DNA from 3 places in the Rhizobium sp. AG207R genome. Region 2 is predicted to be linked to each of the others. Evidence: riboswitches for the same ligand, from Rfam matches in the RefSeq annotation. Region 2 holds a riboswitch; each other region holds the start of a gene.
The links. Region 2 has a riboswitch for thiamine pyrophosphate ahead of thiB (thiamine ABC transporter substrate binding subunit). Riboswitches for the same ligand answer to the same signal wherever they lie in the genome.
Positions count from the first base shown of each region.

Region 1: it holds a riboswitch for thiamine pyrophosphate, as region 2 does, so the genes downstream of both, thiM (hydroxyethylthiazole kinase) here and thiB (thiamine ABC transporter substrate binding subunit) in region 2, are expected to answer to the same signal.
Region 3: it holds a riboswitch for thiamine pyrophosphate, as region 2 does, so the genes downstream of both, thiC (phosphomethylpyrimidine synthase ThiC) here and thiB (thiamine ABC transporter substrate binding subunit) in region 2, are expected to answer to the same signal.

Region 1 covers NZ_JAEPVT010000014.1:94,821-104,670, forward strand. Annotated here, with positions in the region: gene JJQ51_RS28535 (sigma-54-dependent transcriptional regulator) at 1-1,172, shown strand, start outside; gene JJQ51_RS28540 (hypothetical protein) at 1,225-2,835, opposite strand; gene yghU (glutathione-dependent disulfide-bond oxidoreductase) at 3,049-3,924, opposite strand; gene JJQ51_RS28550 (DUF1127 domain-containing protein) at 4,488-4,634, opposite strand; TPP riboswitch at 4,863-4,959, shown strand; gene thiM (hydroxyethylthiazole kinase) at 5,011-5,814, shown strand; gene thiE (thiamine phosphate synthase) at 5,811-6,446, shown strand; gene thiD (bifunctional hydroxymethylpyrimidine kinase/phosphomethylpyrimidine kinase) at 6,443-7,264, shown strand; gene JJQ51_RS28570 (3-oxoacyl-ACP reductase) at 7,261-8,025, shown strand; gene JJQ51_RS28575 (undecaprenyl-diphosphate phosphatase) at 8,104-8,976, opposite strand; gene JJQ51_RS28580 (hypothetical protein) at 9,177-9,389, opposite strand; gene JJQ51_RS28585 (transcriptional regulator NanR) at 9,493-9,850, opposite strand, start outside.
Region 2 covers NZ_JAEPVT010000003.1:387,722-397,571, reverse strand. Annotated here, with positions in the region: gene fdxA (ferredoxin FdxA) at 92-430, shown strand; gene JJQ51_RS09375 (CarD family transcriptional regulator) at 830-1,402, shown strand; gene JJQ51_RS09370 (RNA polymerase factor sigma-32) at 1,810-2,673, shown strand; gene JJQ51_RS09365 (M48 family metalloprotease) at 2,702-4,126, opposite strand; gene JJQ51_RS09360 (thiamine ABC transporter ATP-binding protein) at 4,505-5,233, opposite strand; gene thiP (thiamine/thiamine pyrophosphate ABC transporter permease ThiP) at 5,226-6,869, opposite strand; gene thiB (thiamine ABC transporter substrate binding subunit) at 6,874-7,902, opposite strand; TPP riboswitch at 7,953-8,069, opposite strand; gene JJQ51_RS09345 (MDR family MFS transporter) at 8,140-9,675, opposite strand; gene JJQ51_RS09340 (MarR family winged helix-turn-helix transcriptional regulator) at 9,842-9,850, shown strand, end outside.
Region 3 covers NZ_JAEPVT010000004.1:113,250-123,099, reverse strand. Annotated here, with positions in the region: gene JJQ51_RS10620 (urea carboxylase-associated family protein) at 1-841, shown strand, start outside; gene JJQ51_RS10615 (hypothetical protein) at 942-1,286, opposite strand; gene JJQ51_RS10610 (thiamine phosphate synthase) at 1,446-2,057, opposite strand; gene JJQ51_RS10605 (thiazole synthase) at 2,054-2,827, opposite strand; gene thiS (sulfur carrier protein ThiS) at 2,831-3,028, opposite strand; gene thiO (glycine oxidase ThiO) at 3,019-3,996, opposite strand; gene thiC (phosphomethylpyrimidine synthase ThiC) at 3,998-5,824, opposite strand; TPP riboswitch at 5,916-6,048, opposite strand; gene JJQ51_RS10585 (hypothetical protein) at 6,180-6,923, opposite strand; gene JJQ51_RS10580 (porin) at 7,529-8,620, shown strand; gene JJQ51_RS10575 (TetR family transcriptional regulator) at 8,856-9,497, opposite strand.

The DNA of each region.
Region 1 (9,850 bases), on a different contig from region 2:
GCATCAAGACGCTCGACGCCGATCTGCCGGTCATTCTCATGACGGGTCATGGCGATATTCCGATGGCGGTGCAGGCGATCCAGGACGGCGCCTATGATTTCATCGCGAAGCCCTTCGCCACGGACCGGCTGGTGCAAAGCGTGCGACGCGCGGCTGAGAAACGAAGGCTCATCCTGGAGAATCGGGCATTGCGGCAAGCGGCGGAGCAGGCGCAGGGCGATCTGCCCCTGATTGGCCAGACGCCCGCCATCGAGCGGCTGCGCTATACGCTGCGGCAGATCGCCGATACGGATGTCGATGTGCTTGTCACGGGCGAGACCGGCAGCGGCAAGGAAGTGGTGGCGAGCCTGCTGCATCGCTGGAGCCGGCGCGCGAAGGGCAATTTCGTTGCGCTGAACTGCGGCGCCCTGCCCGAAACCGTGATTGAAAGCGAGCTGTTCGGCCATGAGCCAGGCGCTTTTACCGGCGCGCAGAAGAAGCGCGTTGGGCGCATCGAGCATTCCAGCTCCGGCACCCTGTTTCTCGACGAGATCGAAAGCATGCCACCTGCGATCCAGGTGCAGATGCTGCGTGTGCTTGAGATGCGCGAGGTGACGCCGCTCGGCACCAACGAAGTCCGTCCTGTCGATCTTCGCGTCGTGGCGGCGGCGAAGGTCGATCTCGCCGATCCTCGCCAACGCGGCGATTTTCGCGAGGATCTCTATTATCGCCTCAACGTCGTCACACTTTCTATTCCGCCACTGCGTGAACGGCGCGATGACATCCCCCTGCTCTTTGGCCATTTTGCCGATCGCGCCGCCGGACGCTTCAAGCGCGAGGTGCCGGCCCTATCCACAGCGGTGCGCCGCCATCTGCAACAGCACGACTGGCCGGGCAATGTTCGCGAGCTCTCGCATTTTGCCGAGCGCTTCGTGCTCGGCCTCGAATCGGCAACAACGGCAAAATCCGACGAGGTGCCGGCGGCCGACGAAGGTTTGCCCTTGCCGGTTCGAGTAGAACGTTACGAAGCCGAACTCATCCGCGAAACCCTGTCGCAGAACAATGGCGATGTGCGCCGTACTATCGAAGCGCTCGGCATTCCCAGGAAGACTTTCTACGACAAGCTCCAGCGGCACGGCATCGTCAGAGGCGATTTCGCTGGTTTTGACGGGGACGAGCGCCGAGGTTCGTGATCCATCGCCAAGAGCGGACTATGCCAGCTGAAGCGGGTTTCCACCACGCGCTTCAGGCACTGCGGCGCATCTCCTTGATGTTGGAACCGGCGCTTAGTCGAGCCGCTGCCTCGGCGGTGCGATCCAGAACCAGCATCGCTTGCGCGATCACCGTCGCAAGCGCTTCATCGCTCTTGGAAGCAGCCACGACCAGCGGCGCGCTCAAACAAATTCTAAGGGCACTTGCCGGTACATCGCCAAAATCGGCGCAGCGAACGGGCTGCCCGAGACGCACGGATGCAACCCCGTCACCGTCGATGGCCAGCGCCTTGTAAACCGCCGCCATTTCCGTCGCAGTCAGCATCGCGCCATCCGTGCAATTGCGCAGGTAGAACGAGAAAATGGAGGGAATCTCGTCCCAGCGAAGAGCCGATGATGCGCCCCACAGTTCACGCCTGTCCAATGGCCGGCTCTGCAAAGGCTCAAAAGCCGGATCGTTCGCAAGACGATCAGAGACTGCCGCGGCAAAAGCGGACAAGACCGCGACCACACGATCTTCAGCTATACCGACGAGGCGTTCGAGCTCGAACAGCGCGGCTTTCCAGCGCAGCAGCAGGCCGAGATTGGCACGCTCCGGCAATATATCGCGGGCGGCCCAGCCCTCTGGCCACTCTGCCTTTCCGCAATAATCCGCCAAGGCCGCCGGCAGTGCGCACGATTTGAAGCGTTCCGACATTTGTGGCGGGCAGAGAAGCGCCCCGCTGAAAATCGGTCCGGCAAGGAATTTCGAACCCGTGAGCGCAACCATGAAGCCATGGGCGAGATAGGCGTGGATCGTCGCCGCCGACAGGCGAAACTGGCAGGCGTCGATCATGATATCCAGCAACGTACCGAAGCGCTGCTTCAGACGCAGAACGGTCCCGAGGCCCGGGGCCAGCAGGCTGGTTTTCGAAACGTCCGTGACCACAAGCAGGCATCTGAGGCCGGCTGCGCGGGCAAGTTCGATGAGGCCGCGCAACTCCTCCTCCACCTCGCTCTCGGCGCGGAGGGAACCATCCTTGTTGCGCACAGCAATGGTGGCGTTGCGCGTTGCGTTGCCCGCCCGCAATTCCTCACCCTTGACGACAGCTCGCTCGCTGCTGACGCGGCTCATGAAATGCCGCCCGGCCGACGCCGTCATGACGCCGCTGCCTGTCTCGTTCCCCATCAGCGTGATGGTCATCAGGGCACGTTCGTCCTCGCCTGCCAACAGCGAGGCCGAAAAAAGATGGATGTCCGTGCCCGATGTGGCCAGGATGGCATCGATCCGCGGCTGCGACGATTGGCTGAGGCCAAGCAAGCGCAGCAGATCGTCACGCACGCGCCCGATTTCGCGGTCGTAGATAGCCTTCGGCGAGCTTGTTTCCATCTCCTGCGTCAAATCCGCGTAATAGGATTCGACCGCGACAAAGGCGGCGGCGGAGATGGTCGATGCCGTCGACGAACCGAAAGCGAGATCTTCGGGTCGGGGCGAGGGGCCATAGCCATACATGTTGAGCCCGCTGACCGGATCGCAATCCAGCCGTTCGTCGCCGCCCGACACCAGATGTTTCAGAAGCGCACCCCTCGCCTCGCCTCGCTGCTGCGACGACGCACCCGCGGTCACGTTCTCATCCAGGGTACAGTCGTCAGCAATTTGCTGCATGGAGAAGCATTCCTCTTTCGCCGAACTCGAAAACGCTTCGCAGGATCGCGCCGCGCTCTATGCCGAGCGGCGGACCCTCGGCAGCCGAACTTTATGCTTCGCAAGGTGGAGCGAGGCTGACTTGTCGAGACCGGCAACGCCGGTGGCAAGAGCAATAAAAAGCTCGCGATCCGGAGGAACGCGAGCTCATTTCAGCAAAAGGGAATTGTCGTATCAGCCAGCGGCTTCCAGCTTATCCTGCGTCTTCGTCTCGAAGTCGCTGGCATCGTGGCGCTCACGCAGCTGCTCGGATGGATCGCCCGACATGCGGTTCACCATGCGGCCGCGCTTGACGGTAGGACGCGCGTAGATTTGCTCTGCCCAGCGCTGAACATTCTTGTAATCCTGCACCTGCAGGAACTCGGCCGCGCCATATTGCCAGCCTTTGACCAAGCCGCCGTACCACGGCCAGATGGCAATATCGGCGATCGTATAGTCGCTGCCGGCGATATATTCGCTTTCGGCCAGCCGACGGTCGAGCACGTCGAGCTGACGCTTCACTTCCATGGCGAAGCGATCGATCGCATATTCGATCTTTGTCGGAGCATAGGCGTAGAAATGACCGAAGCCGCCGCCGAGATAGGGCGCGCTGCCCATCTGCCAGAACAGCCAGGAGATGCATTCGGCCCGAGCCGGCTGCTCGGTAGGCAGGAAGGCGCCGAATTTCTCGGCGAGATACATCAAAATCGAGGCCGATTCGAAAACGCGGACCGGCTTCGGACCGCTGCGGTCGAGCAAAGCCGGGATTTTCGAGTTCGGATTGACATCGACGAAACCGCTGCCGAACTGATCGCCCTCGCCGATCTTGATCAGCCAGGCATCATATTCCGCGCCGCTGTGACCAAGTGCCAGCAGCTCTTCGAGCATAATGGTGACCTTCACGCCATTCGGCGTTCCAAGCGAATAGAGCTGAAGGGGATGACGTCCCACCGGCAGTTCTTTCTCGTGAGTCGGGCCGGCAATCGGGCGATTGATATTGGCGAACTGGCCGCCATTGGCCTTGTTCCAGGTCCAGATTTTCGGCGGCGTATATTCGGCAGAACCGGTCATGGGCATCCTCCTGTTTCGGGGAATCACGTTGGGGTTGGTCTTCGATGTAGCGCGCTACATAGGTCGCACATAGGGGCGACTCTTCATTTTTGCGAGAGGAGAATGCGCACACTTTAATGCGGAAGCGCTCTTGCCGCTTGGGTTGGAGCGCCAGCTTCTCGACCGAGTTAGGTCATTGCCAATCTTCTGGAGGTCCATGAAACGAAAAAGCCTGCCGCGGGAGGAGGAGCGGCAGGCTTTTTACAAGAACCGAACAGCGGATGGGAGGAGGAGTTCCGCTATTCCTGCAGCCGTCCCTGGGAGGAGGATAAGGACGTCTGCGAAGCGAAGGGATGCGGGAGGAGATGCATCCCTTCGATAAGAGGAACATACCAGTCTTTTGCTCAGTTCATAGGCATTTCTTTGCAAGGCAGTTATGCGCCATGCGAAAAGCAGAGAGCTAAATTGATGCAATCTTCAGCAAGCGCGGCGAAAAGGAACGGTGATATTCATAAAGCAAAAGCGCCTGCTCAAGGGGAACAGGCGCTGACATAATTCAGCTTTATTAGGAGCCGGTGCGGCCGTTAGCGAGCGATCGCTGCGCGGGCAACGTTGCGGATTTCGCCGCGATCGATACCCAGATCATGCAGTTCGCGCGTGGACATACGGCCCAGTTCGGCGACCGTCTGACGATACTTGCGCCAGTTATTGAAAGAGCGTGCTACGTTCATGATGATCCCCTTTCCTTGGGCTTTCGAAGCTGAGCGGCCGTGCTTGGCGCTCCCGTCGCTTCGATGAGAAACATATAGTCGAAGCCCACAGGTTTTTGCAGAGCTAAGGGATCACTCCACCTATGCATCCATTGCATGGGTCGCCGAGAAAGCAGGCAATCTCACTCGCCAGCATGGCTTTTGTGATTTGCTGGTGACAGCGCCGTCTTTGTCTGCGAAAAGAAGAGAGATGAGAGACAGGGGCGTCCGCCATCCGGCGGGCTGAGAAGCACCCTTCGAACCTGAACCAGATCATGCTGGCGGAGGGAGTCGCTCGGGACCTCGTAAAGCACCAGCACGTCGTCCCTGTGCGTCTCGCCCGCCTGAAAGGGGCGATATGCAAGACCAGACAACTGCAGGCAATTTGCTTCGCACCATGCGGGCTAACCCTCCGCTGGTGCAATGCATCACCAATTTCGTCGCCATGAATATCGCGGCCAATGTGATGCTTGCCGCCGGGGCATCGCCGGCAATGGTACATGCCGAAGAGGAGGCCGGCGAGTTTGCCGCTATCTCCGGCGCGCTGACGATCAATATCGGCACGCTCTCGTCCGGCTGGCTTGCGGGCATGCTGAAGGCTGCCCGGTCGGCAAACGAGGCGGGCAAGCCCTGGGTCCTCGATCCTGTCGCCCATTATGCGACCACGTTCCGCCGCAAGGCGGTCGCGCAATTGATCGAGCTAAAGCCGGCGATCATTCGCGGCAACGCGTCCGAGATCATCGCGCTTGCCGGCGGCACGAGCCGCGGCCAGGGCGTCGATAGCCGCGACGCCGTCGAACACGCGGAAGATTCCGCCCGGCAATTGGCGGGAAAGCATGGCTGCGTCGTTGCAGTTACCGGCGTTACGGATTTCGTGACCGACGGGCGGAGGGCAAAGCGCATCGCCGGCGGTTCGTCATTCATGCCGCAGGTGACGGCCCTCGGCTGCTCGCTGACCTGCCTCGTCGGTGCCTTTGCTGCGGCAATGCCGGATGATCCATTCGATGCAACCGTTGCGGCGCTCGCGGTCTTTGCCGTCGCCGGCGAACAGGCCGGAGCGGCTGCAGACGGGCCGGGCTCCTTTTCCTGGCGCTTCCTCGACGCCCTCGCCGGCCTTAGCCCGGAAGTGCTGGATCGCAATGCAAGGATATCGGCGGCATGAAAGACTTCGATCTCTCGCTCTATCTCGTCCTCGATCCGGTGCTATGTGCCAACCTCGGCATGATTGAAACCACCCGTGCAGCCATTGCCGGCGGCGCAACCATCGTACAGCTGCGCGACAAGCATGCACCGACAGCCACCATGATCGAGACGGGCCGCGCCCTCAAGCAAATCCTGCAGGGAACAAATGTCCGGCTGATCGTCAACGACAATGTCGAGGCTGCCATCGCCATTGGCGCCGATGGCCTCCACATCGGACAGGAGGATATGAATGCCGCCGAAGCACGCCGCCTGATCGGGCCGGACATGATCCTCGGCCTCTCGGTGGAAACGGAAGCTCTCGCTTCCTCCATAGATCCCGGCATCGTCGACTATGCCGGGATCGGCCCGGTCTTTGCCACGCCCACCAAGCCCGATCACAAGCAGCCGATCGGCTTCGACGGGCTTGCCCGCATCGTCAGGCTATGCCCCGTTCCATCAGTCGCGATCGGCGGCCTCAAGGCAGAGCATGCCGCAAGCGTTTACTCGGCCGGAGCCGATGGTCTCGCGGTCGTCTCGGCCATATGCGACCAACCGGACCCGCAAGCCGCGACAACTGTCATCGCGAACGCCATCAAGGAGGCTCGCCAATGATCCGCAATGTCTTATCCATCGCTGGCTCCGATCCCTCCGGCGGCGCTGGCATTCAAGCCGACCTGAAGGCTTTCTCCGCCCGCGGCGTTTATGGAATGGCAGCGCTGACTGCCTTGACCGCGCAAAACACGCAAGGCGTCACCGGCGTCCATCCGGTGCCTCCACATTTCGTGGCAGACCAGATCAATGCGATCTTTGCCGACGTCCATGTGGATGCCGTCAAGATCGGCATGATCGCTAATGCCGCCATCGCCAGTGCCGTCGCGGACATTCTGGCGCGACATCGCGATGTACCCGTCGTCCTCGACCCGGTCATGATCGCCAAGGGTGGCGCCGCCCTACTGGCTGCCGATGCCGTTGACGTGCTGACCACGCGGCTGCTGCCGCTGGCTACCGTCGTTACACCGAACCTGCCCGAAGCTGCTGCGCTGTTGCATGACGTGGAGGCGAAAAGCCGCGAAGACATGGCGCGTCAGGCGCTTGCTTTGGCCATGCTCGGGCCTTCGGCAGTCCTCGTCAAGGGTGGTCATCTCGAAGGGGATGAAAGCCCGGATGTGCTCGCAAGCGGTGATCATGTGACTTGGTTCGAGGCGGAGCGGCTGCCGACCAAGAATACGCATGGAACAGGCTGCACGCTCTCCAGCGCTATCGCGGCAGAGATCGCCAAGGGCCTGTCGCTTCCCGAAGCTGTCGCTGTTGGCAAGACTTATCTCGCCGCCGCGGTTGCTGCCGCAGACCAGCTTTCCGTCGGAAGTGGCCACGGGCCTGTGCAGCATTTCCATGCGCTCTGGCCAAACAGACAAGGAGCAGAGAAATGAGCCTCTCACTCAAAGATCAGATTGTCATCGTTTCCGGTGCGGGACGCGGCCTTGGTGCTGCCATAGCGACGGCCTTCGCCCGGGAAGGTGCGAAAGTGGCGGTCAACTATCGCGCCAGCCGCGAGAGCGCGGAGGCGCTCGCAGCAAAGCTCGGCGATCATGCCAAGGCCTTTCAAGCCGATATCCGCGACCTCGACGACACCAAGCGGCTCGTCTTCGAGGTGACCGGGCATTTCGGCGTACCGACGACCATCGTCCACAATGCATTGGCTGATTTCAGCTTCAACGGTGACGCACGTTCGAAGCTGGATGCCTTGAGCTGGGCCGAGATGACCAGGCAGCTGGAAACCGCGCTGGAGGGCGCCTTGAACCTCATACAAGCGGCGCGGCCGGCGATGGCGCAGGCAGGCTTTGGACGGATTGTTACGATCGGTACCAATCTCTTCCAAAACCCCGTCGTGCCCTATCACGATTATACAGCCGCCAAGGCGGCATTGCTGTCGCTCACCCGCACGGCTGCCGCCGAACTCGGGCCACTGGGAATCACCGTCAACATGGTCTCCGGCGGCCTTCTGCGCACGACGGATGCAAGTGGCGCTACTCCGGAAGCTGTATTCGACATCATAGCCGCGAATACGCCGCTGCGACGCGTCACCACGCCCCACGAGGTTGCCGATGCGGTTCTTTTCTTTGCAAGCCCCTGGGCACGGGCCGTTACCGGACAGAACCTGATCGTCGATGGCGGCCTGGTCTTCGGATAGTCGCTCCGCAACGAAAAGGCGCTGCTCTCCAGAGCAGCGCCACCTTTTAAGTCCGCAGCACGCTAAAAATCAGTTTGCTCAGGCCCAGCCCATGGTCAGCACGCCAAAAAGAATGACGGCGCCGAGCACGATTCGGTAGATGACGAAAGGCCAGGTCGAAAAGCGCTCCAGGAAGCGCATCAGCCCCCAGATGGTGATGAACGACGATATGCTGCCGACGATCAGGCCGACGAGCAGAACCGACCAGGCTTCCATCGGAATATGCGCCTTATGGAGCTCATACAGTTCCTTCAAGCCGGCGAGCGCAATGGCAGGCAAGCCGAGCAGGAAGGAGAATCGGGCGGCTTCCTCACGCTTCAATCCGAGGAAGAGCGCGCCGGTCAGCGTCGAACCAGAGCGAGAAACGCCGGGGACAAGCGCACCGACCTGCGTGATGCCGACGAACAGAGCATCGATCAGCGTCATCTGCTCAATGTCTTTCCGATGGCGGCTGTAGAGTTCGGCGATCGCCAGCAACAAGCCCATGACCAGGCAGGCGATACCGATCACCCAAAGGCTGCGGAGCGAGGTGCCACAGGCATTCAGGGAGGATGACAGCAGCAGACCGGCGATCACGATCGGTACGGTCGCGATCACGATGGCGATCGCAAGCCGTATGGAAGGAGAGCTCCAGTCCCTTTGCCTGATGGCATCGAGCGACCCAAATGTGACGTAACGAACGTCGCTCCAGAAATAGGAGACGATCGCGGCGAGTGCTGCTAGCTGCATCGTAGCCGAGAAGGCAGAACCGGGGTCCTGCCAGCCAAGCAGGGCCGGCACCAGGCGCATATGGGCAGTGGACGAAACCGGCAGCAGCTCGGTCAATCCCTGCACGATGCCCAGAATTGCAATCTTGGCATAGCCCAAGGCAACAAAGCCCGTATCCACGCCTTGCGTACAAACATCAGCCACGTTTTGATATCCTCAGTTGTTCATGGGGCTTTGCACCGGAGTGGTGCGACGAACTAGCTGTGAAACTGGTTCCCGGTTTGAAATTGGCAACACCTGGTTAGGGCGTCGCCGATTTCGCATCGGGACAGGGCGAGGATATAGCCGCGCAGGCTGAACTCTATCTGAAATTGCCGGCTCGAATTTCGGAGTTTGGCGTATTTCTAGCCTTCATCATCCGGCAGCGCCTGCATGTAGCGGATCATGGTGTAGAAGCCTGCAAGGAGGACTAGGGCGCCTGCCGCATGATGCAGATTGTGCAGCAGCGCATGATGATGCCTGAGCAGAAGGCAGCTCAGATTGTAAAGTGTTACGGCCACTGCTGTCATCAGGGCGGCCAGGAAAAGCGCCATGTTTCGCTGAAAGAAATCAATCATCACGCACACCTCATTTGAGTACCAATAGATTCCATTGGGATTTGGGAGGAATTACGACAGGGGCATCCAGGCGCCGTGCCGGCGCGGGGGCGAGAACGGATGTTCATTTTGTGTAGAGCGCGCGCGATCTTTCCAAATGCTTGAGCATTGCCTGCTCGGCGCCATCTGCATCGTTTTCAGCCAGGCGCGCAAGGATTTCCTCATGTTCGACTAGGGTGAACTTTTCCTTGCCGGTCCAGATCAGCATGTCGGTGTGATAGGCTTTCAGCCATGCGAGCATCGCTTCGCTGACAGCCGCGAAGATCGGATTGCCGGAAATCTGAGCGATGCGCGTGTGGAACTGCATATCGGCAGAAATGAAGTCCTCGGCGTGTCCGAGGGACGCGCGCTGCCGCTCGATGATCTCATTGAGATCGGCGACATCTTTCTTGCTCGCGCGCTGGGCCGCCTCGCGGGCCATG
Region 2 (9,850 bases):
GACGCATTCGTGTGCCCGTTCGGCTCCGCGGAGAGGTGCGACGTTCCAGGTTGCGCATCCGCGGGAACTAGAGACATTCCTGGAGTGCTTCATGACATATGTCGTGACCGACAATTGCATCCGCTGCAAATATACCGACTGCGTGGAAGTCTGCCCCGTCGACTGCTTCTACGAAGGCGAGAACTTTCTCGTCATCCATCCCGACGAATGCATCGATTGCGGTGTCTGCGAGCCGGAATGTCCTGCCGAGGCGATCAAGCCCGATACGGAGCCGGGTCTCGACAAGTGGCTGAAGGTCAATGCGGAATACGCCGCCATCTGGCCGAACATCACCGTCAAGCGCGACCCGATGCCGGAAGCCAAGGAAATGGACGGCGAGCCGGGTAAATTCGAGAAATATTTCTCGGCCAACCCCGGCGCGGGCGACTGATCGAAGGTCGTGACAGGCCGTCGATAAAGGTGTAGTCGATATCGCAGAAAGCGAATCATTGCCGTTGGGCCGCTGGTCGGTCAACGTGGCCATTTTGGCGCGCGTGCAGCAAATTATTGATTTCCTCAGATTTTTGTGATAGGTTCCTCACACTGATCCACCGCGGCATTTCGCATGCCCAAAACCATCACGAAAGCAAATCACCAATCCGTACGCGGTTTCCTTGACATATCAACGTATTGTGTTGTCGGGTCCCGGATCGCGATGGATGGGTTTCTGTTTGCATAAGTCTGGCTGGACCAGGATGAAGTGACCCGACGGTACGTCCGTCTCATCCGGGCCTGACTGACCCGGCACCCCGGCCCTAACGGGGCGCGTAACAGGGAGTTTTTGAAAAGAATGACGACCCAGCAGAAAAAACCTTCAGCAGCACGCCACGGCTTCAAGACTGGTGAAGCGATCGTTTATCCGGCCCATGGCGTCGGTACGATCACTGCGATCGAAGAACAAGAAGTCGCAGGCATGAAGCTCGAGCTGTTCGTAATCGACTTCGAGAAAGACAAGATGCGCCTGAAGGTGCCGGTGGCCAAGGCCATGAGCATCGGCATGCGCAAGCTTTCCGAGACGGATTTCGTCGAGCGTGCATTGAAGGTCGTGCAGGGCAAGGCCCGCGTAAAGCGCACCATGTGGTCGCGCCGCGCGCAGGAATACGATGCCAAGATCAATTCCGGCGATCTGATCTCGATTGCGGAGGTCGTTCGCGATCTCTATCGTGCCGAGAACCAGCCGGAGCAATCTTATTCGGAGCGCCAGCTTTACGAAGCTGCTCTTGATCGCATGGCGCGCGAAATCGCCGCCGTCAACAAGATGTCGGAAACCGAAGCCGTTCGCCTTGTCGAGACCAATCTGAACAAGGGCCCGAAGCGCGGCAAGGTCGTCGACGACGACGACTCGCAGGACGAAGCCGCATAAGGCCAAGACGCCACCATTGCTTCAAAAACCCGGCCTTCGTGCCGGGTTTTTTTCTTTGGAACCTTTTCCGTTCTGCCGCGTTTAAGCCTCGTGTTGGCGGTCGGTGTGGGTACTCTCCTGTGGAGAGGGGGTTCCATACAGGCCGTATTGTAGACATTCACGAGGACCGGCCTATGCGTTTTCACTCGAAGCTCCCCGGCGATCTGAAGATGCTTCAATCGTCAGACCCGTTCGATGAGATCGAACTAGACTAGTCATCGATAATCCGGCCAGCCGGATATCGGTTTCCAATTCGCAATTTCATTCATTGATTTCCATCCGAACAGCGATGTTCGGAAGCGATGCTTGCTGCCCTTTTCGTCGACCGCGGCATAGAGACGATTTGAGGCCGAACCTAGGAGATGCATATGACGAATATGTCTGCAGATCGGCGCATGATCAAAGTTGCGATGGCTGCTCCCTATCTCGATCGCGACGAAGAACACGATCTCGCTATTCGCTGGAAGGATCACGAGGATCGTGGTGCCCGCAATCAGATCGCAACCGCCCATATGCGCCTCGTCATTTCCATGGCGGGGAAATTTCGTAATTTCGGATTGCCGATGAGCGATTTGGTGCAGGAGGGCTATGTCGGCTTGCTGGAAGCGGCAGCCCGCTTCGAACCGGAACGGGAGGTTCGGTTCTCTACCTATGCAAGCTGGTGGATCCGCGCTTCGATCCAGGACTATATCCTGCGCAATTGGTCGATCGTACGCGGCGGCACGAGTTCCGCCCAGAAGGCACTGTTCTTCAATCTGCGCCGTTTGCGCGCCAAGCTTGCCCGCAGCAATTCCAGCGTTACCGTCCAGTCCATCCACGAGGAAATCGCCGTCACGCTTGGCGTCAGCCTCGCCGACGTGCAGACGATGGATGCGCGCCTTTCCAGTAGCGACACCTCGCTGCAGGCGCCTTCGATCGCCGGCGATTCCGAAAGCGCCGAACGCATTGATTTTCTCATCAGCGACGAACCGCTTCCCGACGAGCAGGTCTCCGACATGATCGATGGCGAACGCCGTCGCATCTGGCTGGCATCGGCTCTGAAGCATCTCAACGAGCGCGAGATGAAGATCATCCGGGCGCGTCGTCTTGTCGAAGATGGCGCAACGCTGGAAGAACTCGGGGCCGATCTCGGTATTTCCAAGGAGCGCGTGCGGCAGATCGAAAGCCGCGCCCTGGACAAGCTCCGCAATGCGCTTGTCGATGCGGACCCGCGCATGGCAAGCTACGCCTGAGGCAGATCTTCTCCCGGCTGGGAGCGATCTATTCCGAGATAATTTTGACCCTATCGCCCGGCGCAATCGTCGCCCCGGTTGGTAGGGCATTGATCAGTTTGAACAGGTCGAGCTTGCGATCGGTGCCCATCATGCGGGCAGCGAGCGTGGTGATGGTGTCGCCAGGCTTGACGGTGACGACACGCACGCGCAGCGGCTTCAGCGAGGCCGCCTCCTCCGGCGTCATATGCCGGAAGCTCGCGCGCAGGACATTTGCGGTCTGATCGAGCTGGGCGATATTTCCTTTCGGCACTGCCGTCAGGAAACGGAAGATTTGCGTGCGATCGCGGATCACCGTGACATCGAAATCCCAGCGATCGGCGGAGGCGCGCGCTGTCGCGGCCGGCATGCCATTAACGGTGATCGACTGAATCGAATTGGGATCGAGGCCCGTGACCCAGCCGCTGGAAATATAGTTCGTCAGATTCTGGTTTTGGGTATCGGCAACGCCATCGAAACGGATGGCGATATCGCCCGGGCCAGTCGCCATGACGGCTTCAACCTTGTTGTCGATGCGGAAGTCGGGCGGCACGTCGAAGCGGATGCCGAGGCCGCCATGCAGGAAGGTCTGGCCGCGCACATAGCCTTCCTCGGGGCTGTCGCCATAGAGCAGCCCATCGATGCCGTTCAGGTAATAATCGCGGCCGATGTCGCCGACCTTGCCTTCCTCGCCGAATTCGCGGGCATGCGCCTTGGCAAGATCGATCCGCTGCGGCGTGCTCGGGTGGCTCGAAAGGAAGTCCAGGCTCTGGTCGACGTCGGAATTGGCCGACATGAAGCGGCTGTAGTCTTCCATCGCGTTCAGGAACCGAGCGGCGGCATAAGGATCATAGCCGGCTTGGCCGAGCGTGCGGATGCCGATCTCGTCGGCCTGCAGCTCCTGCTGGCGCGAGAAGGCGGCAAGGCGCAGCTTGCCGCGGGCAAGCGCCTGCTTGCCGGCCAGATCGCTCGACAGGACTTCCGAAACGACGCGGCTAGCGATGACTTCGGCCTCCTCGCGCTTCTGCCTTTCGATGCCGTGGTTGGCGGTGACGTGCGCCATTTCATGCGCCAGCACGGCAGCGACTTCTGAAGCGTCGTTGGCGAGCGCCAACAGGCCGCGCGTGACATAGAGATAGCCGCCCGGCAGCGCGAAGGCGTTGATCGAGGGAGAGTTGAGAATGGTGATGCGGTAGGACTGCTGCGGATTTTCCGACACGCTGGTCAAGGCGCCGGCGATGCGGGCGACGAGCCGCTCGGTCTTGGCGTCCTTATATTCGCCGCCATAGCTTGCGAGGATGCGCGGATGCTCGCGAGCGCCCATCTGCGCGCGCGGGTCGTTCTTCTGGACTTCGGAGACGATCTGCGGATTGGCGGAGGGAGAAACGCTCGGCTGGTAGGATTGATCCAGCACCGTCTGGCAGCCGTTCAACATCGCCGCGGCCGTAAGGACGGGGACAAAGCGGCGCAAACGGGCTGCGACGGTCGCATCGATCCTTCGTTGTGCTCGCTTGCTCTGCTTCAGGACCTGCATCCTACTCATTTCGCTGTCATGCCGGCTCGGCGCCAAATCCGGTTGATCCTTACCGGGCCGATCATCGTCGTGCGCCGACAAAGGTTACTTCCGCCCCCATCGATCCGCATTTACCCGGACAGTCTCCACCCCTTGCTGTAGCCGATTTTGGCACCGGTTGCATAGCGAGACTCCGTTTAAATGTGGCGGCGTTGTATTTTAGCAAGCATTCCCCAGGACTTTCAGCCGCTTGCCGCGACGAAATTAAGGCAAAACCGGCGGCAAGATGCTGCGACGCAATCAATGTTGCAGAAATGTGGTCAGTGCCGGAATGCCGTCCGTCTCCAGGAAGGTCCCGATGGGAGCGGCGAGCTTGATGGCGCCGCCATCGATGAAGACGGCGTGGTCGGCAAGGCGCCGCACTTCGGCCGGATCATGCGAGACGATCAGCACCGTATTGCCGGTTTCGCGATGCAGGGTTTTCAGGAGTTCGACCATGCCGGAGCGCAGGCCGGGATCGAGGGCGGCGAAGGGTTCGTCGAGCAAAAGGATCGGCTTGTCGCGCACGAGCGCCCGCGCGAAGGCGGCGCGCTGGCGTTCGCCGCCGGAGAGTGTCCCCGGCTTGCGCGTCTCGAAGCCGGGCAAGCCGACGCGCGCCAGGGCTTGCGAAACCCTTTCCCCGTCCTCCTTCGAAAGCTTCAATGACGGGCTGATGCCGAGACCGATATTGGTGAAGAGGTCGAGATGAGCAAAGAGGTTGTTGTCCTGGAAGACGAGCGACACGGGCCGTTCAGCGGGATGCAGGCCGGTTACGTCCTGTCCGGCAAGCAGAACGCGGCCTCGATCCGGCGGTTCGAAGCCGGCTAGCAAATTGAGGAAGGTCGATTTTCCTGATCCCGACGGGCCGGCGACGGCGATGATCTTGCCCTGTGGCAAATCACAGTCGAAGCGGAAATCATGGGTGCCGAGGCGCAGCTCGACACCGGCCATGGCAATGCCCTGTTCCTTCATGTCGCGGCCGTCAGCCATGTCGTCTGCTTTCGTCATCGCGTGCACCCTGGCCGGCCGTGCCGGCAATGGTCAGGAGAAGACATACCAGGCCAAGGATCAAGGCATATCCATCGGCATCATTGGTGCGGTAGCTGCCGAGCTTGCTATAGACCAGCCAGGGCAAGGTCATCAGGCTGTCCGAGCCGAAGAGGGCAACCGCGCCAAGATCGCCCAGCGACAGCGCCATGGCGAAGGAAAGTGCCGTGAAGAGCGGCTTGCGCAGGCCGGGCCAATCGATGAGGCGAAGGCGGGAAATGCCGTGAAGGCCGAGGCTTGCCGCCAGACGTTCGGTGCGACGGACATGGACCGCATAGGCTGGCTCGATGACACGGATGACGAAGGGCAGCGCCATCAGCGCGTTGATGACGACGATCAGAATGGCCGCAAAGCGGCTCGGGTCGCCCAAGGGCCGGAGTGCCAGAAACCAGCCGGTCGCCAGCACGATGGGTGGGACCAGCAGGATGAGGGAAGAACTTCCGCTCAGCACGATTGCCAGGCCGCGGAGGCCGAAGGTCTTGCGGCGATCCGCCGATATCACCGTTCGGGCTCGGATGATCCCAAAGGATGTCAGGACGGCCAGGAGTCCGGCGACGAGCGCAATCGCCAGGCTGGTGGCAGCCGCCTGCAGAAAGATCGGCTGGCCGGCGAGCCTGAAGAGGTTCGCCTCAACGCCGGTAACGACGACCGAGGCGAGCGGCAGGCCGAGAAAGAGCGTGGCCGCCGACAACACAGCGGCATCGATCCATCGACGGGCAGGCGCCTGCCCATCGATGCGCCGCAGGGCGCGGCCGCTGGTGAGGCCATGATCGTCAGGGGCACGAAACAATGTCATGGCGCCGAGGATGACGAGAGTGACGACGATTTGCAGAAGCGACAGCATGACGGCGCGGCCGGGATCGAAATCGAAGCGCAGCGCTTGGTAGATCGCCACTTCAAGCGTTGTCGCAGCCGGACCGCCGCCGAGGATCAGGACCAGTGTGAAGCTAGTGGCGCAGAGCATGAAGATCAGCCCGGCGATGCCGGGAATGAGGCCACGCAGGATGGGCCATTCGATGAAGCGGAAGACCGAGGCGGACCGCATGCCGAGTCCGCCGGCCACAAGCCAATATTCCGCAGGAACACGTTCCAGCCCGGCAAGCATCAGCCTGCTGGCGAGCGGCATGTTGAAGAAGACATGTGCAAGCAGGATGCCGGCAAGACCGTAGATGCTGATAGGATGCGACAGGCCGAGAGTTGCGAGGGCCTGATTGAGCAGACCTTGCCGGCCCCATATGCCGAGCAGGCCGAGCGCGCCGATCAGTACGGGCAGGCCCATCGGCACGGCCATCAACCGGATGAGCCAAAGGCGGCCGGGAAAGCGCGGCTGGCGCGCCAATGCGCGCGCGACCGGAATGGCGAGCACAACGGAAAGCAGCGTCGAGAGTACCGCCTGCAGCAGAGTGAAGCGCAGGACGCGCAGCAAGTAGGGATCTGCCAGGGGATTGGTACCGCCGGAGTCGATGCCGGCGGCGAGCAGAACGAGCACGGCGATCCCGACGAAGAGCACGATGCCGGCGAGGCTGACTGCCCCGCCGGAAATGGCGCGTCTTCGCTCTGGTGCCGTGAGTGTCGTCAAGGCATCAGTTGCCGCTGGTGGCGGCCAGCCATTCGTCGATCCAGGCCTTGCGGTTCTTGTCGACATCGGCGGGGCTCATCAGGAAGGTCTTCGAGGGCACCACGAGCTTGTTGAAGGCGTCCGGCAGCGGCTCCGAAGTGGCTGAAACCGGCATCATCCAATTGCTTGTCGGGATGATGTCCTGGAAGCCCGTGGAGATCATGAATTTGAGGAAGTCGCGCGCAAGCTCCTTGTTCGGCGAGGACTTGATGAGGCCGGCGACCTCGATCTGGATGTAATGCCCTTCCGAGAAGTCGGCTGCCTGATAGCGGTCGGTCTTGTCCTCGATCATATGATAGGCAGGCGACGTCGTATAGGAGAGCACCATCGGCGCTTCGCCCTTTGTGAAGAGGTCATAGGCTTCCGACCAGCCGGGGGTGACAGTCAGGATGCGGCCCTTGAGCTTTGTCCAGGCATCGGCGGCCTTGTCGCCGTAAATCGACTTGACCCAGAGCAGCAGACCGAGACCCGGCGTCGAGGTGCGCGGGTCCTCGATGACGATCTTCTGATTGGGATCGCCTTCGACGAGATCCTTCATGCTCTTGGGGGGATTCTTGACCGTCTGGCTGTCATAGATCACGGCGAAATGGCCGTAGTCGTAGGGCACGAAAACATCGTCCTTGAAACCGCCGGGAACCTTGAGGGCCGAGGTGTCGACGCCGCTGGCATCGAAGAGGCCGGTATCCTTCGCTTCATCGATGAGATTGGTATCGAGGCCGAGAACGACATCGGCCTTGGTGCCCGTCCCTTCCAGCTTCAGACGCGAGAGAAGCGCCACGCCATCGGTGACGGCGACATAATTGACCGTGCAGCCGCAGGTCTTCTCGAAAGCGGCCTTGACCTTGGCGCCCGGCCCCCAGTCGGCGGTGAAGCTTTCATAGGTGTAGATGGTCAGCGTCTTGTCGGCTGCTTCGGCCGTCTGGGCAGCAAAAAACGACGTTCCGGCGGCAAAGGCCAGGCCTGCGAAGAATGACAATAGCGAACGGTGTTGCATGACAGCGCCTCCTTTTTGGTTTCGTCTTGAAGGGGAAAAGGGCGCTATGATTTCGTCACGCGTCTAATCCCTCCGCCGGTGTTAGCCGGATCAGGTTCCGCGGGTTGGCCGGTGAAAGCCTCTCAGCCGAAATGTCCGAAGGACATAAGGCACCCCGTTAGAGCGTCGGCAGATTTAGCCTTGTGACGAAGGGATGACAAGGGAAATGATGCCCTTGCCGATTGCAGCATGGAGGATTTACTCGGCAGCCTCCGCGACCGCCGGGCTTTCGAATTTCTTCGTCGCCCCCGGAAGCTGCACGTTCTTCAGCATCAGCGCGGTCAAAAGGCCGAGAAGGCAGATGCCGGCGGCGGTCACGAACAGCGGGCTGAAGGCGCTCGCATAGGCATTGGCGACCGCCTCGCGGGTTGCTTCCGGCAAAGCCGCCATCATCTTCGGCGTCAGCTGCTCGATATCGGATACGCCTGATATGGAGATACCAACATTGCCGAGTTTGGCGGCGATGATGGCGCCGTAGATGGAGATGGCGATGGAGGCGCCGCCCATGCGCGAGAGCGTGACGGCACCCGTTGCCGCGCCGACGTCACGGGAAGCCGCTGCATTCTGCACGCCGATGACGGGCACCTGCTGCGCAAGGCCGATGCCGATGCCGTGCAGCAGCATCAGGCCGCCGATGATGACGATGGGCGTACCGGCAGGCAGGAAGGCAAGTGAGCCGAACGCGATGGCGCTGCAGGCAGCACTCGCGACGGCGAAGGGCTTGTAGCGCCCTCTCGCGGCAATTAGCCGGCCGGCCGATAGTGAGCCGCAGACGATGCCGCCGGTCAGGAGAATGAACAGCAGCCCGGCCATCGATGGCGAAAGGCCCGTCGTCGTCTGCAGGAAGAGCGCAAAATAGTTGACCATGCCGATGGCCACGGCGCCGCTTGTGATCGAAATGATCAGCAGAAGGCCGAATGTCGGGTTACGGAACAACGTCATCGGCACGATGGGCTCCGGTGCGCGACGCTCGATGAAGACCCAGGCGATAGCGCAGATCACGCCGAAGGCGATGATACCGAGGCACTGCGGCGACAGCAGAGATCCGAAGAGTTCGCTGCCGTCGGCGGCAAGCACGATGCTCGTCGTCGTCAGCGCAAGAACGATTGCGCCGGCATAGTCGATCTTCGGGCGTCGGGCCGGTTTGCGATAGGGAAGCATGGTAGCAAGGCCGGCCAGCACGATAAAGCCGATCGGGACGTTGACGAGGAAGATCGAACGCCAGCCGAAGAGATCGCTCATCGTGCCGCCGAGAACCGGGCCGATGGCGCCGGAAGCCATGAGCACCAGGCTCGAGTAACTCTGGTAGCGAGCGCGTTCCCGCGGCTCGAAAAGATCGGCGTTGACAGCGAAGATCGAGACCATGATGCCGCCGCCGCCGAAGCCTTGAAGGACGCGGGCGGCGATCAGCGTATCCATCGAGACGGCCAGGCCGCAGACGGCGGAGCCGATCGTGAAGATCGCGATCGCCGTCATCATCACATATTTGCGGCCGAAGAGATCGCCGAGCTTGCCGTAGACGGGCATGACGGCGGAGAGCGAAAGAAGATAGGCTGATCCGATCCAGCCGAAGCGCTCCAGATGCCCGAATTCGCCGACGATCGTCGGCAGTGCCGTCGAGACGATCTGGTTATCCAGAGTTGCCATGAACATGGCGGTCATCAGAAACAGGAAAAGAATAAGCCGCCGCTTATGATCCGCCACGAGCGGCGTGAAGCTTGTCTGCATGTCCATGGGGCAGGAAATCCGAACTTGGCCGAAACGTTGCGCGGTCGATCGAATGCGCGGGACGCCCGGTTTTCACAGTTGAGATATATGTGCCATTAGCATATAAATGTCAACAACAGGTGAATGCTGTTTGCATGTTTTATTTCTTTACCGCCTCTGATATGGTGGAAAGATGACATCT
Region 3 (9,850 bases), on a different contig from region 2:
GCCCGCTCCCGCCGATGCAGCCGAGCGGCGCGACAAGCCTCCTGTCATCGTCTATCCGAACGGCACGCTGCCGCCTGCCGATATGGATGTGCTGCGATCGGCGCGGCAAACCATGACCAAGATGGCCGAAATCGTCGTCCCCCCGCGTGAGGGCGGCAGTTTTCGCGTGCCGAAGGGACATTTCTTTCGGATCGTCAGCGTGGAGGGAGCGCAGGTCGGCGATCTCAATCTGTGGAATGCCGCCGATCTTTCCGAGCGTTTCTTCAGCGGCAAGACGCGAGCGTTGCATGCCACCCATGTCGGTCTCGGCGATCGCCTGTGGAGCACGTTGCCCTATCTGCGCCCCATGGCGACGATCACGCATGATACGCTTGGCTGGTATGGCTGGGACGCGGACGGGGCAGGCGTTCATGACGTCATCGGCACGCGCTGCGATCCCTATACGAACCGGCTGCTGAAGGGCGACGACTATCACCATTGCTGCCATTCGAACCTGTCACGCGCGCTCGCCAAGGAAATGAACATCTCTGTCCAGGAGGCGGAGTTTCACGTTCACGACGTGCTGAATGTCTTCATGTGTACGGGCTTTACGCGTGACACCCATCAGTATTTCATGAAGGCGAGCCCCGTGCGGCCGGGCGACTTCATCGAGTTCTTCGCGGAAATCGATCTGCTTGGCGCTCTCTCAGCATGCCCCGGCGGTGACTGCGGCAACGAACATTCGAGCGATACGGTGCCCTGCTATCCATTGCTCGTCGAAATCTGGCGGCCCAAGCCCGAAAGCCTCGTCGGGCGAATATTCCCGGAGCGCAATGCCTATCCGAGGACGCACGGACTGTAATTTGCCGGCCTAAAACAGTTTGCCGGCGGTCTTGGCCGCCGGCAAATCCAAATCATCCATCAAACGATGCGCCCATTCAGGACGATGCATCGTTGACCGCTTAGTTACAAACGCGAATGCGCTCGTAATGCCAGCCATAGTCATACTCGTTCTGGACGCGGCGATCCTCGTACCAGCATCTTGGCGGCGGCGGGGCGACTTCGTAAACCGGGCCTCTATTGGCAAGGGCGCCGCCGACGATCAGTCCGCCGAGGAGACCGGCAGCAACACCGCCGGCGATCGCGCCGCCATTGCCATGGTGGTGATGGCGACGCCAATCATCATGGCCGCGCCAGTCGCCGCGATGGCCGTCGTAATACTGTGCCTGTGCGCTGCTGACGGGCGCCAATGCGCCGCCTACGACCGTAGCGGCCAGCAAAACCGTAAGAACCGTCTTCTTTATCATGACCACCTCCAAAGCAGTCTTTGTGCTCAGCGAATGCGCGAGTCATCTAATTAACGTCTTCAGCATGATTATGTTCAGCTGAATATTCAATGAATGGCCCGTTCATCGGGCAAAGCGGCTGAAAATAACCCCTCCCACGGGCTCTGAGGCGCGAACTTGTCAATTTGGAGGCAGCCGCCGCGTCGCGTTCAGCCATTCGAGCGTCCGCGATTCGGGGTCTGGATTGCGAGTAATATCTGTCACGACTGCCGCGACATCGGCGCCGTGCTCAAATACGCCCGCAAGACGCTCGACCGTCAGGCCCCCGATTGCGACAAGCGGCCGATCGCCGATGCGAGCCTTCCACTCGCCGATCCGCTCAAGGCCCTGGGGCGCCCAGGGCATGGCCTTGAGGACGGTCGGATAGATCGGTCCAAGCGCTATATAATCGGGTTCGGCAGCAAGTGCCGTCTCCAATTCCGCCTCATCATGCGTCGAAAGCCCCAGCTTCAATCCGGCATTCCGTATGGCGGAGAGATCGGCGTAAGCGAGATCCTCCTGGCCGAGATGGATGAAATCGCAGCGCTCCTCGGTCGCGAGCTGCCAATAATCATTGATGATCAGCTGGCATCCATGCGCGGCACAGATTGCCTTCGATTGGCGAATTTCCGCGCGAACGTCGGAGGTTGGGCGATCCTTGATGCGCAACTGCACCAGTCTGATGCCGAGCGGCACCAGCCTCTGTATCCAGGCGGCGCTATCGACAATGAGGTAGAACGGATCAAGCTTCATGAGAACACCGCCTTGCCGATGACGGGTGTCGATGGCACGGCCATGTCGCGCGGCTCCAGCATCCCGGCGCCAAATGCCTGCCTGCCGGCATCGATGGCCTTGGCGAAGGCTTCCGCCATCGCGGCCGGATCGCCGGCGCCGGCAACCGCTGTATTCAGCAGCACGGCATCGAAGCCAAGTTCCATGACGGTCGCTGCATGCGACGGCCTACCGATGCCGGCGTCCACGATCAGCGGTACCTCGGGAAAATGTGCCCGCATCGATCGCAGGGCCGAGAGGTTGAGCGGTCCCGCCGCCGTTCCGATTGGCGCGCACCAGGGCATCAGCACCTTGCATCCGGCTTCCAGCAGCCGCTCGGCCACGACAAGATCGTCCGTCGTATAGGGAAAGACCTCGAACCCCTCGTCGGTGAGGATTTTTGCCGCTTCCACCAGCGCGAAGACGTCTGGCTGCAATGTATCGTGGTTGCCGATCACCTCGAGCTTGATCCAGTTGGTCCGAAAAACCTCGCGTGCCATTTTCGCGGTCAGGACCACCTCGGAGACGCCGTGGCAGCCGGCGGTATTGGGAAGGACACGAACGCCGAGTTCGCGAATCATCTCGAAGAATGCACCGCCGTTGCGCCCGCCTGCCGTTTCCCTGCGCAGCGACACGGTGACGATCTCGGTTTGGGAACGTTTGACGGCTTCCGCCAGTACGACCGGAGAGGGATAGCGCGCCGTGCCGAGAAGAAGGCGCGATGCGATTTGGGTTCCATAGAGTTCAAGCACGGGTCAACCTCCTTGCATGGGAGTGAGGATTTCGATCCTGTCGTCGTCGGTCAGGGTATGGTCATCGCGCTCGTCGCTATGGATGAGCTCGCCGTTGACGGCGGTTGCCAGCCATTCCCCCTCATATTCGAGCGCAGTGAGAAGCTGCGAGAGCGTGGTGACTTCGACAATCTGCGCTTCGCCGTTGATGATCAGGCGCATTGGCGACTCCTTTCGTTGTGTCCGGAAAAGACGAGATCGGCGGCTTTCTCGGCCATCGCCGGCGCCAGCAAGAAGCCGTGACGATAAAGGCCGTTGACGAAGACGGTGCCTCCCTCGCGCGTTACGCGGGGAAGATTGTCAGGAAAGGCAGGTCGGATGCCGGCGTCTGTTTCGATCACGGCGGCTTCGGCAAAGGCCGGGTGCAGCGCATAGGCTGCATTCAGGAGTTCCATCAGCGAACGGGCGCTGATCGGCCCTTTGAAATCGGTCTCGATCATCGTCGCGCCGACCATGAACAGGCCGTTGCCGCGCGGCACGATATAGACGGGAAAACGCGGATGCAGCAGGCGGACGGGGCGCGAAAGCGAGATCTCGTCGCTTTGCAGATAGAGCATTTCGCCGCGCACGCCGCGCAAATCGCGGATGCTGCCGATGCTGGCAGCCCCTGTACAGTCGACGATGTCGGAGAACCTATCATCATCCAGGTGCCCGTCGACAAAGGTGACGCCTTTTGCAGATAGATCGTCCTTCAATGATCGCAGGATCTCGCGGGGATCGAGATGCGCCTCCTGCGGAAAGAACAGGCCCAGGCGGAACCGGCCGGCAAGCGAAGGCTCAAGAGCGGCGATTTCGTCTTCGCCCACCCAGCGATGGCCTGTCGTGCGGCTGGCGAATCGCTTCAGCTCGTTTTGATCGCGGTTCGGCGCGACGACGAGCGTTCCGTTGCGGACGACCTTGCCCGGCAGAATCGCGTCCCATCGATCGGCGGAATCACGACCGCGCTCGAGCACAGCCTCATCAGCGCTTTCCCGCTCGCACCATGGCGCCAGCATGCCGCCGGCAAGCCAGGAGGCGGCGCGATGAAAATTCCGGCTTGGATCCGAGATCGTGACCTCTGCTCCGCGCCGGATCAGCTCGTGAGCGACCGTGAGGCCGGCAACGCCGGCCCCTTTGATGAGGATGCGCATGTCACTCGGCCGGCTGGGTAGGGGCTTCGACCGGCATATAGAGATCGCCGCCCTCCCGATATTTCGCCGCCATCGCTTCCAGCCCTTCCTTCTGTGCCTCCGCGCGAATGTCGTGCGAAATCCGCATCGAGCAGAATTTCGGGCCGCACATCGAGCAGAAATGCGCGACCTTGTGAGCCTCCTTCGGCAAGGTTTCGTCGTGGAAGCTGCGGGCGGTATCCGGATCGAGCGACAGGTTGAACTGGTCCTCCCAGCGGAACTCGAATCTCGCACGCGACAATGCGTCGTCGCGGACCTGAGCGGCCGGATGACCCTTGGCGAGGTCGGCCGCATGCGCGGCGATCTTGTAGGTGATGACGCCGGTCTTGACGTCGTTGCGGTCGGGCAGGCCGAGATGCTCCTTCGGCGTGACGTAGCACAGCATCGCCGTGCCAAACCAGCCGATCATCGCAGCGCCGATGCCCGAGGTGATGTGATCGTATCCCGGTGCGATATCCGTCGTCAGCGGTCCGAGCGTGTAGAAGGGTGCCTCGCCGCAGACGGCGAGCTGCTTATCCATGTTCTCCTTGATCTTGTGCATCGGCACATGGCCGGGGCCTTCGATCATCACCTGGCAATCTTTGGCCCAGGCGATCTTCGTCAGTTCGCCGAGCGTTTCGAGCTCGGCAAACTGCGCGGCATCGTTGGCATCGGCGATCGAACCGGGCCGCAAGCCGTCGCCGAGCGAGAAGGAGACGTCATAGGCGCGGCAGATGTCGCAGATTTCCTCGAAATGCTCGTAGAGGAAGCTCTCCTTGTGGTGATGGAGACACCACTTGGCCATGATCGAGCCGCCGCGCGAGACAATGCCGGTGACGCGGTTGACGGTGAGCGGGATGTAGTGCAGCCGCACGCCGGCATGGATGGTGAAATAGTCGACGCCCTGTTCGGCCTGCTCGATCAGCGTGTCGCGATAGATCTCCCAGGTCAGTTCCTCCGCGATGCCGCCGACTTTTTCCAGAGCCTGATAGAGCGGCACCGTGCCGATCGGCAGCGGCGAATTGCGGATGATCCATTCGCGGATATTGTGAATGTTGCGGCCGGTCGAAAGATCCATGACGGTATCGGCACCCCAGCGTGCTGCCCAGACCATCTTCTCGACTTCCTCCGCCATGGAGGAGGTGAGTGCGGAATTGCCGATATTGGCGTTGATCTTCACCAGGAAATTCCGGCCGATGATCATCGGCTCGCTTTCGGGATGATTGATGTTGGCCGGAATGATCGCTCGGCCGCTCGCAACTTCCTGGCGAACGAATTCAGGCGTGACGTGATCGGGAATATGCGCGCCGAAGCTCTCGCCATCGCGGATCAAGGCTTCTGCCTTCGCCTTACGGCCGAGATTTTCGCGGATGGCGATAAATTCCATTTCCGGGGTGATGATGCCGGCACGCGCATAGGCGAGCTGAGTGACGGCCTTGCCATCCTTGGCGCGCAGTGGCTGGCGCTTGGCCGGAAATTCCGGTGTCAGCCGTTCGCCGGTGACGAAGCCGTTGTCTTCGGGACGCACATGGCGGCCTTCATAAGCCTCGACATCGCCACGGGCGAGAACCCAATCGCGGCGCAGCTGCGGCAGGCCCTCTTCGATGCGGATATCTGCACCTTCGACAGTATAGGGGCCGGACGAATCGTAGACGATAACTGGCGGCTCGCCCGATGTCGGATGGACGCTGATTTCGCGCATCGGCACACGGATATCGGCATGGATATCCCCGGTGATATGGATTTTTCGAGAGGCCGGCAGCGGGCCGGTGGTGACGGTCGGAGTGAGGTTTTTTGCGGCAATGTTCATGGTGTGAGGCTCCAAGTTGCAGTTGGAGACCCAGTCAATCAGCCGGAATGATGAAAAGACGCCGGCATGGAATCCAGGCGGGAATCCGAAGCCTCGAGCGCTTGCACCGTCCCTACGCCAGTATGAACTGGATCAGGTTCAACGGGTCACTGCGCCCACAACCGGCATAGCCGTATTGTTCAGCAGTATCTCAGCCCCTTGCCGGGACCCCCCTGGTGAATGTCAAAAGGCTATGCCTTACTCTTGTCCTCTGTCAACCCCGCAGCGGCGGTCGCATTTTCCGGGAGATTGACCATTGCCGCGCCCGTCGAATTGCAACTTTATCGCGCAGATCATCGTGCGGACTTGTCGCGCCTTAGTAACGTGGTGTGGTATTGCCGACGAAGCGATGGGGGCCGGTATGGGACAGCTTACTCGCGGTATCGAGCCAGATCTTGCCGCCGAGGGCGCGCCAGCGGTGACAGAAGGCGAAGTCCTCGCTGAGATAGATCCCCGTTCCCTCCTCGACCATGCATTCAAACAGGGCGTATTGGGTGCTGGGCGAGCGTTTGGTGCTGGGATAGGCGTGGATTGCGTTGTAGCGCAGCTCCGGATAGGCCGCGATCATTCTTTCTATAACGTTGCGCTTGATCAAAAGCATGCCCGTACCTGCATAGATGGCGCTGACGAAATCGCCATCACGCTCTGCAACCTGGCCGACAAGTGGCGTGCCGACATAGTGAAGTGCGGCTGCCGCAAGTGTTTCGCCGTCTGCTGAATTGATACGGGCCGCCGTCTGCCAATCATAATCCTTGATCGGATACATGGCGGCGACCACATCCTTATCGGCTTCCAGAAGCCTCATGACCTGATCGGGCTCGAAGCTGATGTCGGCGTCGATGAAGAGCATATGGGTCGCCGTCGTATCGTTCAGGAAGGACGAGACAAGCGTGTTTCGGCTGCGGGTAATCAGGGCGTCATTGCCGAGCAGAGCCAGCGTCAGCTGTATGCCCGCCTGCGCTCCCGTCTGCATCAGTGAGAAAATGGACTGCATGTAGTCCTTGGTAACGAGGCCGCCGAAGCAGGGGGTCGCTATGAAGATCAGCCGGTTCTCATTCATTCGCGATTTTCCCTCTCCGATGGCGCGAGTCGCCGGAATCTAGGAAAATTCAATATTTCTGTGTGTAGCGAATTATTGAATTTCATTGCTGATCTTTGCTCAAACCGACCGGTCATTGTGCCGTGGAATTCCCGATGGCCATATCATAACCAGATTGGGCAGCCATGGTCGTCATCGACCGCCGACATCGCGGTGGCCTTAAATGCGGTGACGGCCCTGACTGGCAGGCGTTCTCGTGAACAGGGACATCTTTGCGATCTCTGCCGGTGCCGCCATGGCCTGCGGTCGCCAGTTGCATTTAAGCAACAGAGGCCAAGACTAACGCCCCAGCGCCCTTCATATAATTGACAAACATACGGGCTGTTTGTAAATCCAATACAGGACATAAGTTGTCTTACGGTCGAGCAATCGGTCGGATCGGTAGAGGCATTTCAAAACCTTTTGCCGCGGGGGTAATCATGAAGGTTCGAGGGGACTCAAGCCAACATCAGGTGCGTATTTGCCGGGCTGCCCGGTCGTGTTTAGACCAAACCGATCCCCAGGGCAGTGTTCCAGTTTTGCGCTCGCGGTAAAATAGAAATGCATAATACAACCAGGAGTTTAAAATGAACATCAAGAGCCTTCTTCTCGGCTCCGCTGCCGCTCTGGCGGCAGTATCCGGTGCCCACGCAGCAGACGCGATCGTCGCCGCCGAGCCGGAGCCGCTGGAATACGTTCGCATCTGCGACGCATACGGTGCTGGCTACTTCTTCATTCCGGGCACGGAAACCTGCCTCAAGATCGGCGGCCGCGTCCGTACCGAAGGCGAATGGTACGATGCCTACAACCCGAACAGCAAGAACGGTACGCTCTGGCATACCCGCGCCGAGCTGAGCGTCGATACCGCGACCGACACCGAATACGGCCCGCTGAAGACCAACACGGTCATCCGTTGGGACTGGAACGACGGCAACTCGACCTCCACCAAGCTGCTGTTCGCCAACATCAGCCTCGGCGGTTTCCTGGTCGGTAAGGCCGATTCGCAGTATAACTACTACATCGGCTATGCCGGCGACGTCATCAACGACGACGTGATCTATGACGGCCCGTATGAACTCAACCAGTTGACCTACACCTACGATGCCGGCAATGGCTTCACGGCTGTCGTCTCGGTTGAAGACTCGAACTCCAGCGGCTCCGACGCCTCCTACGGCTCAAGCTGGTGGTCTGACGACAAGGGCAACCACTACGCTCCTGACGTCGTTGCCGGTGCCGGCTTCAAGTCTGGCGCATGGGGCTTCAAGGTCGTCGGCGGTTATGACTCCATCGTCGAAGAAGGCGCCATCAAGGCTCGCGTCGACGCTGACTTCGGTACCTTCTCGGCCTTCTTGATGGGCGGCTGGAACACGGACGGCGACAAGCTGAACAAGTACGCCGGCACCAACCTCGATCGTTCGGCTTGCCCTGTTAACGATGAATCGAAGTGCGGCTGGGGTGACTGGGCTGTTTGGGGCGGCGTTGGCGTTCCGATCAACGAAAAGCTGAAGTGGAACCTCCAGCTCGCCTACACCGACTCGAAGATCTTCGCCGCGACCACGAACGTCAAGTGGAACCCGGTCAAGAACCTGCTCATCGAGCCGGAAGTCTCCTACACCAACTTCGATTCTGTGAACCAGGATCAGTGGGCTGGTATCCTGCGCTTCGAGCGTAGCTTCTAATATTGAATTACCCGGCTTAGCGCCGGGTATGAGAAGCCTGACGTTCCAATCCGTCAGGCTTCTTCCATCGATCGGTTGACCTCCGATCAAAGCAAAGGATCTGGCTTTCCCTCCGGATCCTTTTTTATTTCCAGCTTTTGGCAACCGGTTCAGCGCCCAGCAGAAGCTTAAGGCCGTTATCGTTGGTTCTCTTCACTTCAGAAGGGAAAACCGCTGTCTGCTTTTTCCGATATCGTCACATCGCGGTAATTGCCAGTTCCTGCGTCTGTGCCAGCGGGAACCAGGTCTTTAGCACCATCCTTATGAACATCTGTCCACACGGGACCAGTTCGAAACTGCCCCGGTCGAGCGTCCATTCGGTGATCAGGCCGCCGATGACCGCTGTCAGAGCGGAAGCGGCCGTATCCGGCGTCCACGGAGCCGGAAGCTTCGTCTTTTCATCCATCAGGGTGAAAATGCGTTCGAAATTTTCATGCATGTCATGCCGGAACGAGCTCGCCCGGCTTGTCGTCCCGTCGCAAAATGCCATGTCGAGATGCATCATCACCTTCAACATGCTGCGCTTGCGCGGATCACCGTGAACGTCGTCGAATATCGCAGCTATCGTATCGGCAATCAGGTCGAGTGGATTGGGCGGCAGCTCCTTGGACATTCGCTCCGCCAATTCCTGAAACGGCTGCTGGGCCTCGTCGCGAATCGCGAACATCAACCCCTGCTTGTTCTTGAAATGCCAGTGTACTGCCCCCCGCGTGACACCGGCGGCTGCGGCTATCTCTTCCAGGCTGACATTCTCGTAGCCTTTGTCGAGGAACAAAGCCTTTGCAGACTGCAAAATCTCGCTCCTCGTTTCCGCCGCCTCCTCCTTAGTTCGCCTCATTCACCTCTCCACAGAAACCGATGTTCAAGCTGTGCCCCTCTTCTTGATATTCTTTATCCATCAATGCCGCTCAGTGCTGGAGCCCATATACCAGCAATGCTCAACAGAGTGGCGGAATTTATATATTCCCTAAAAATCGAGGAAGGAAATCGCAACAGGATGTTTTCGTCAAGCGTCTATAAGCCACGCGCAAGTTTCCTTGTGCAATTTCCCCGCGTTGGGAAGTGAAAATCGAAATGTGCAGATGCCGATATAGCCATGATGGCGACATACATATTGCTGGGGTGATCCCGGGTACGCCTGCTCTGGAAAAGATGCATCGGTCAAGTTGGGGCGCAAGATGCGTTTGATCG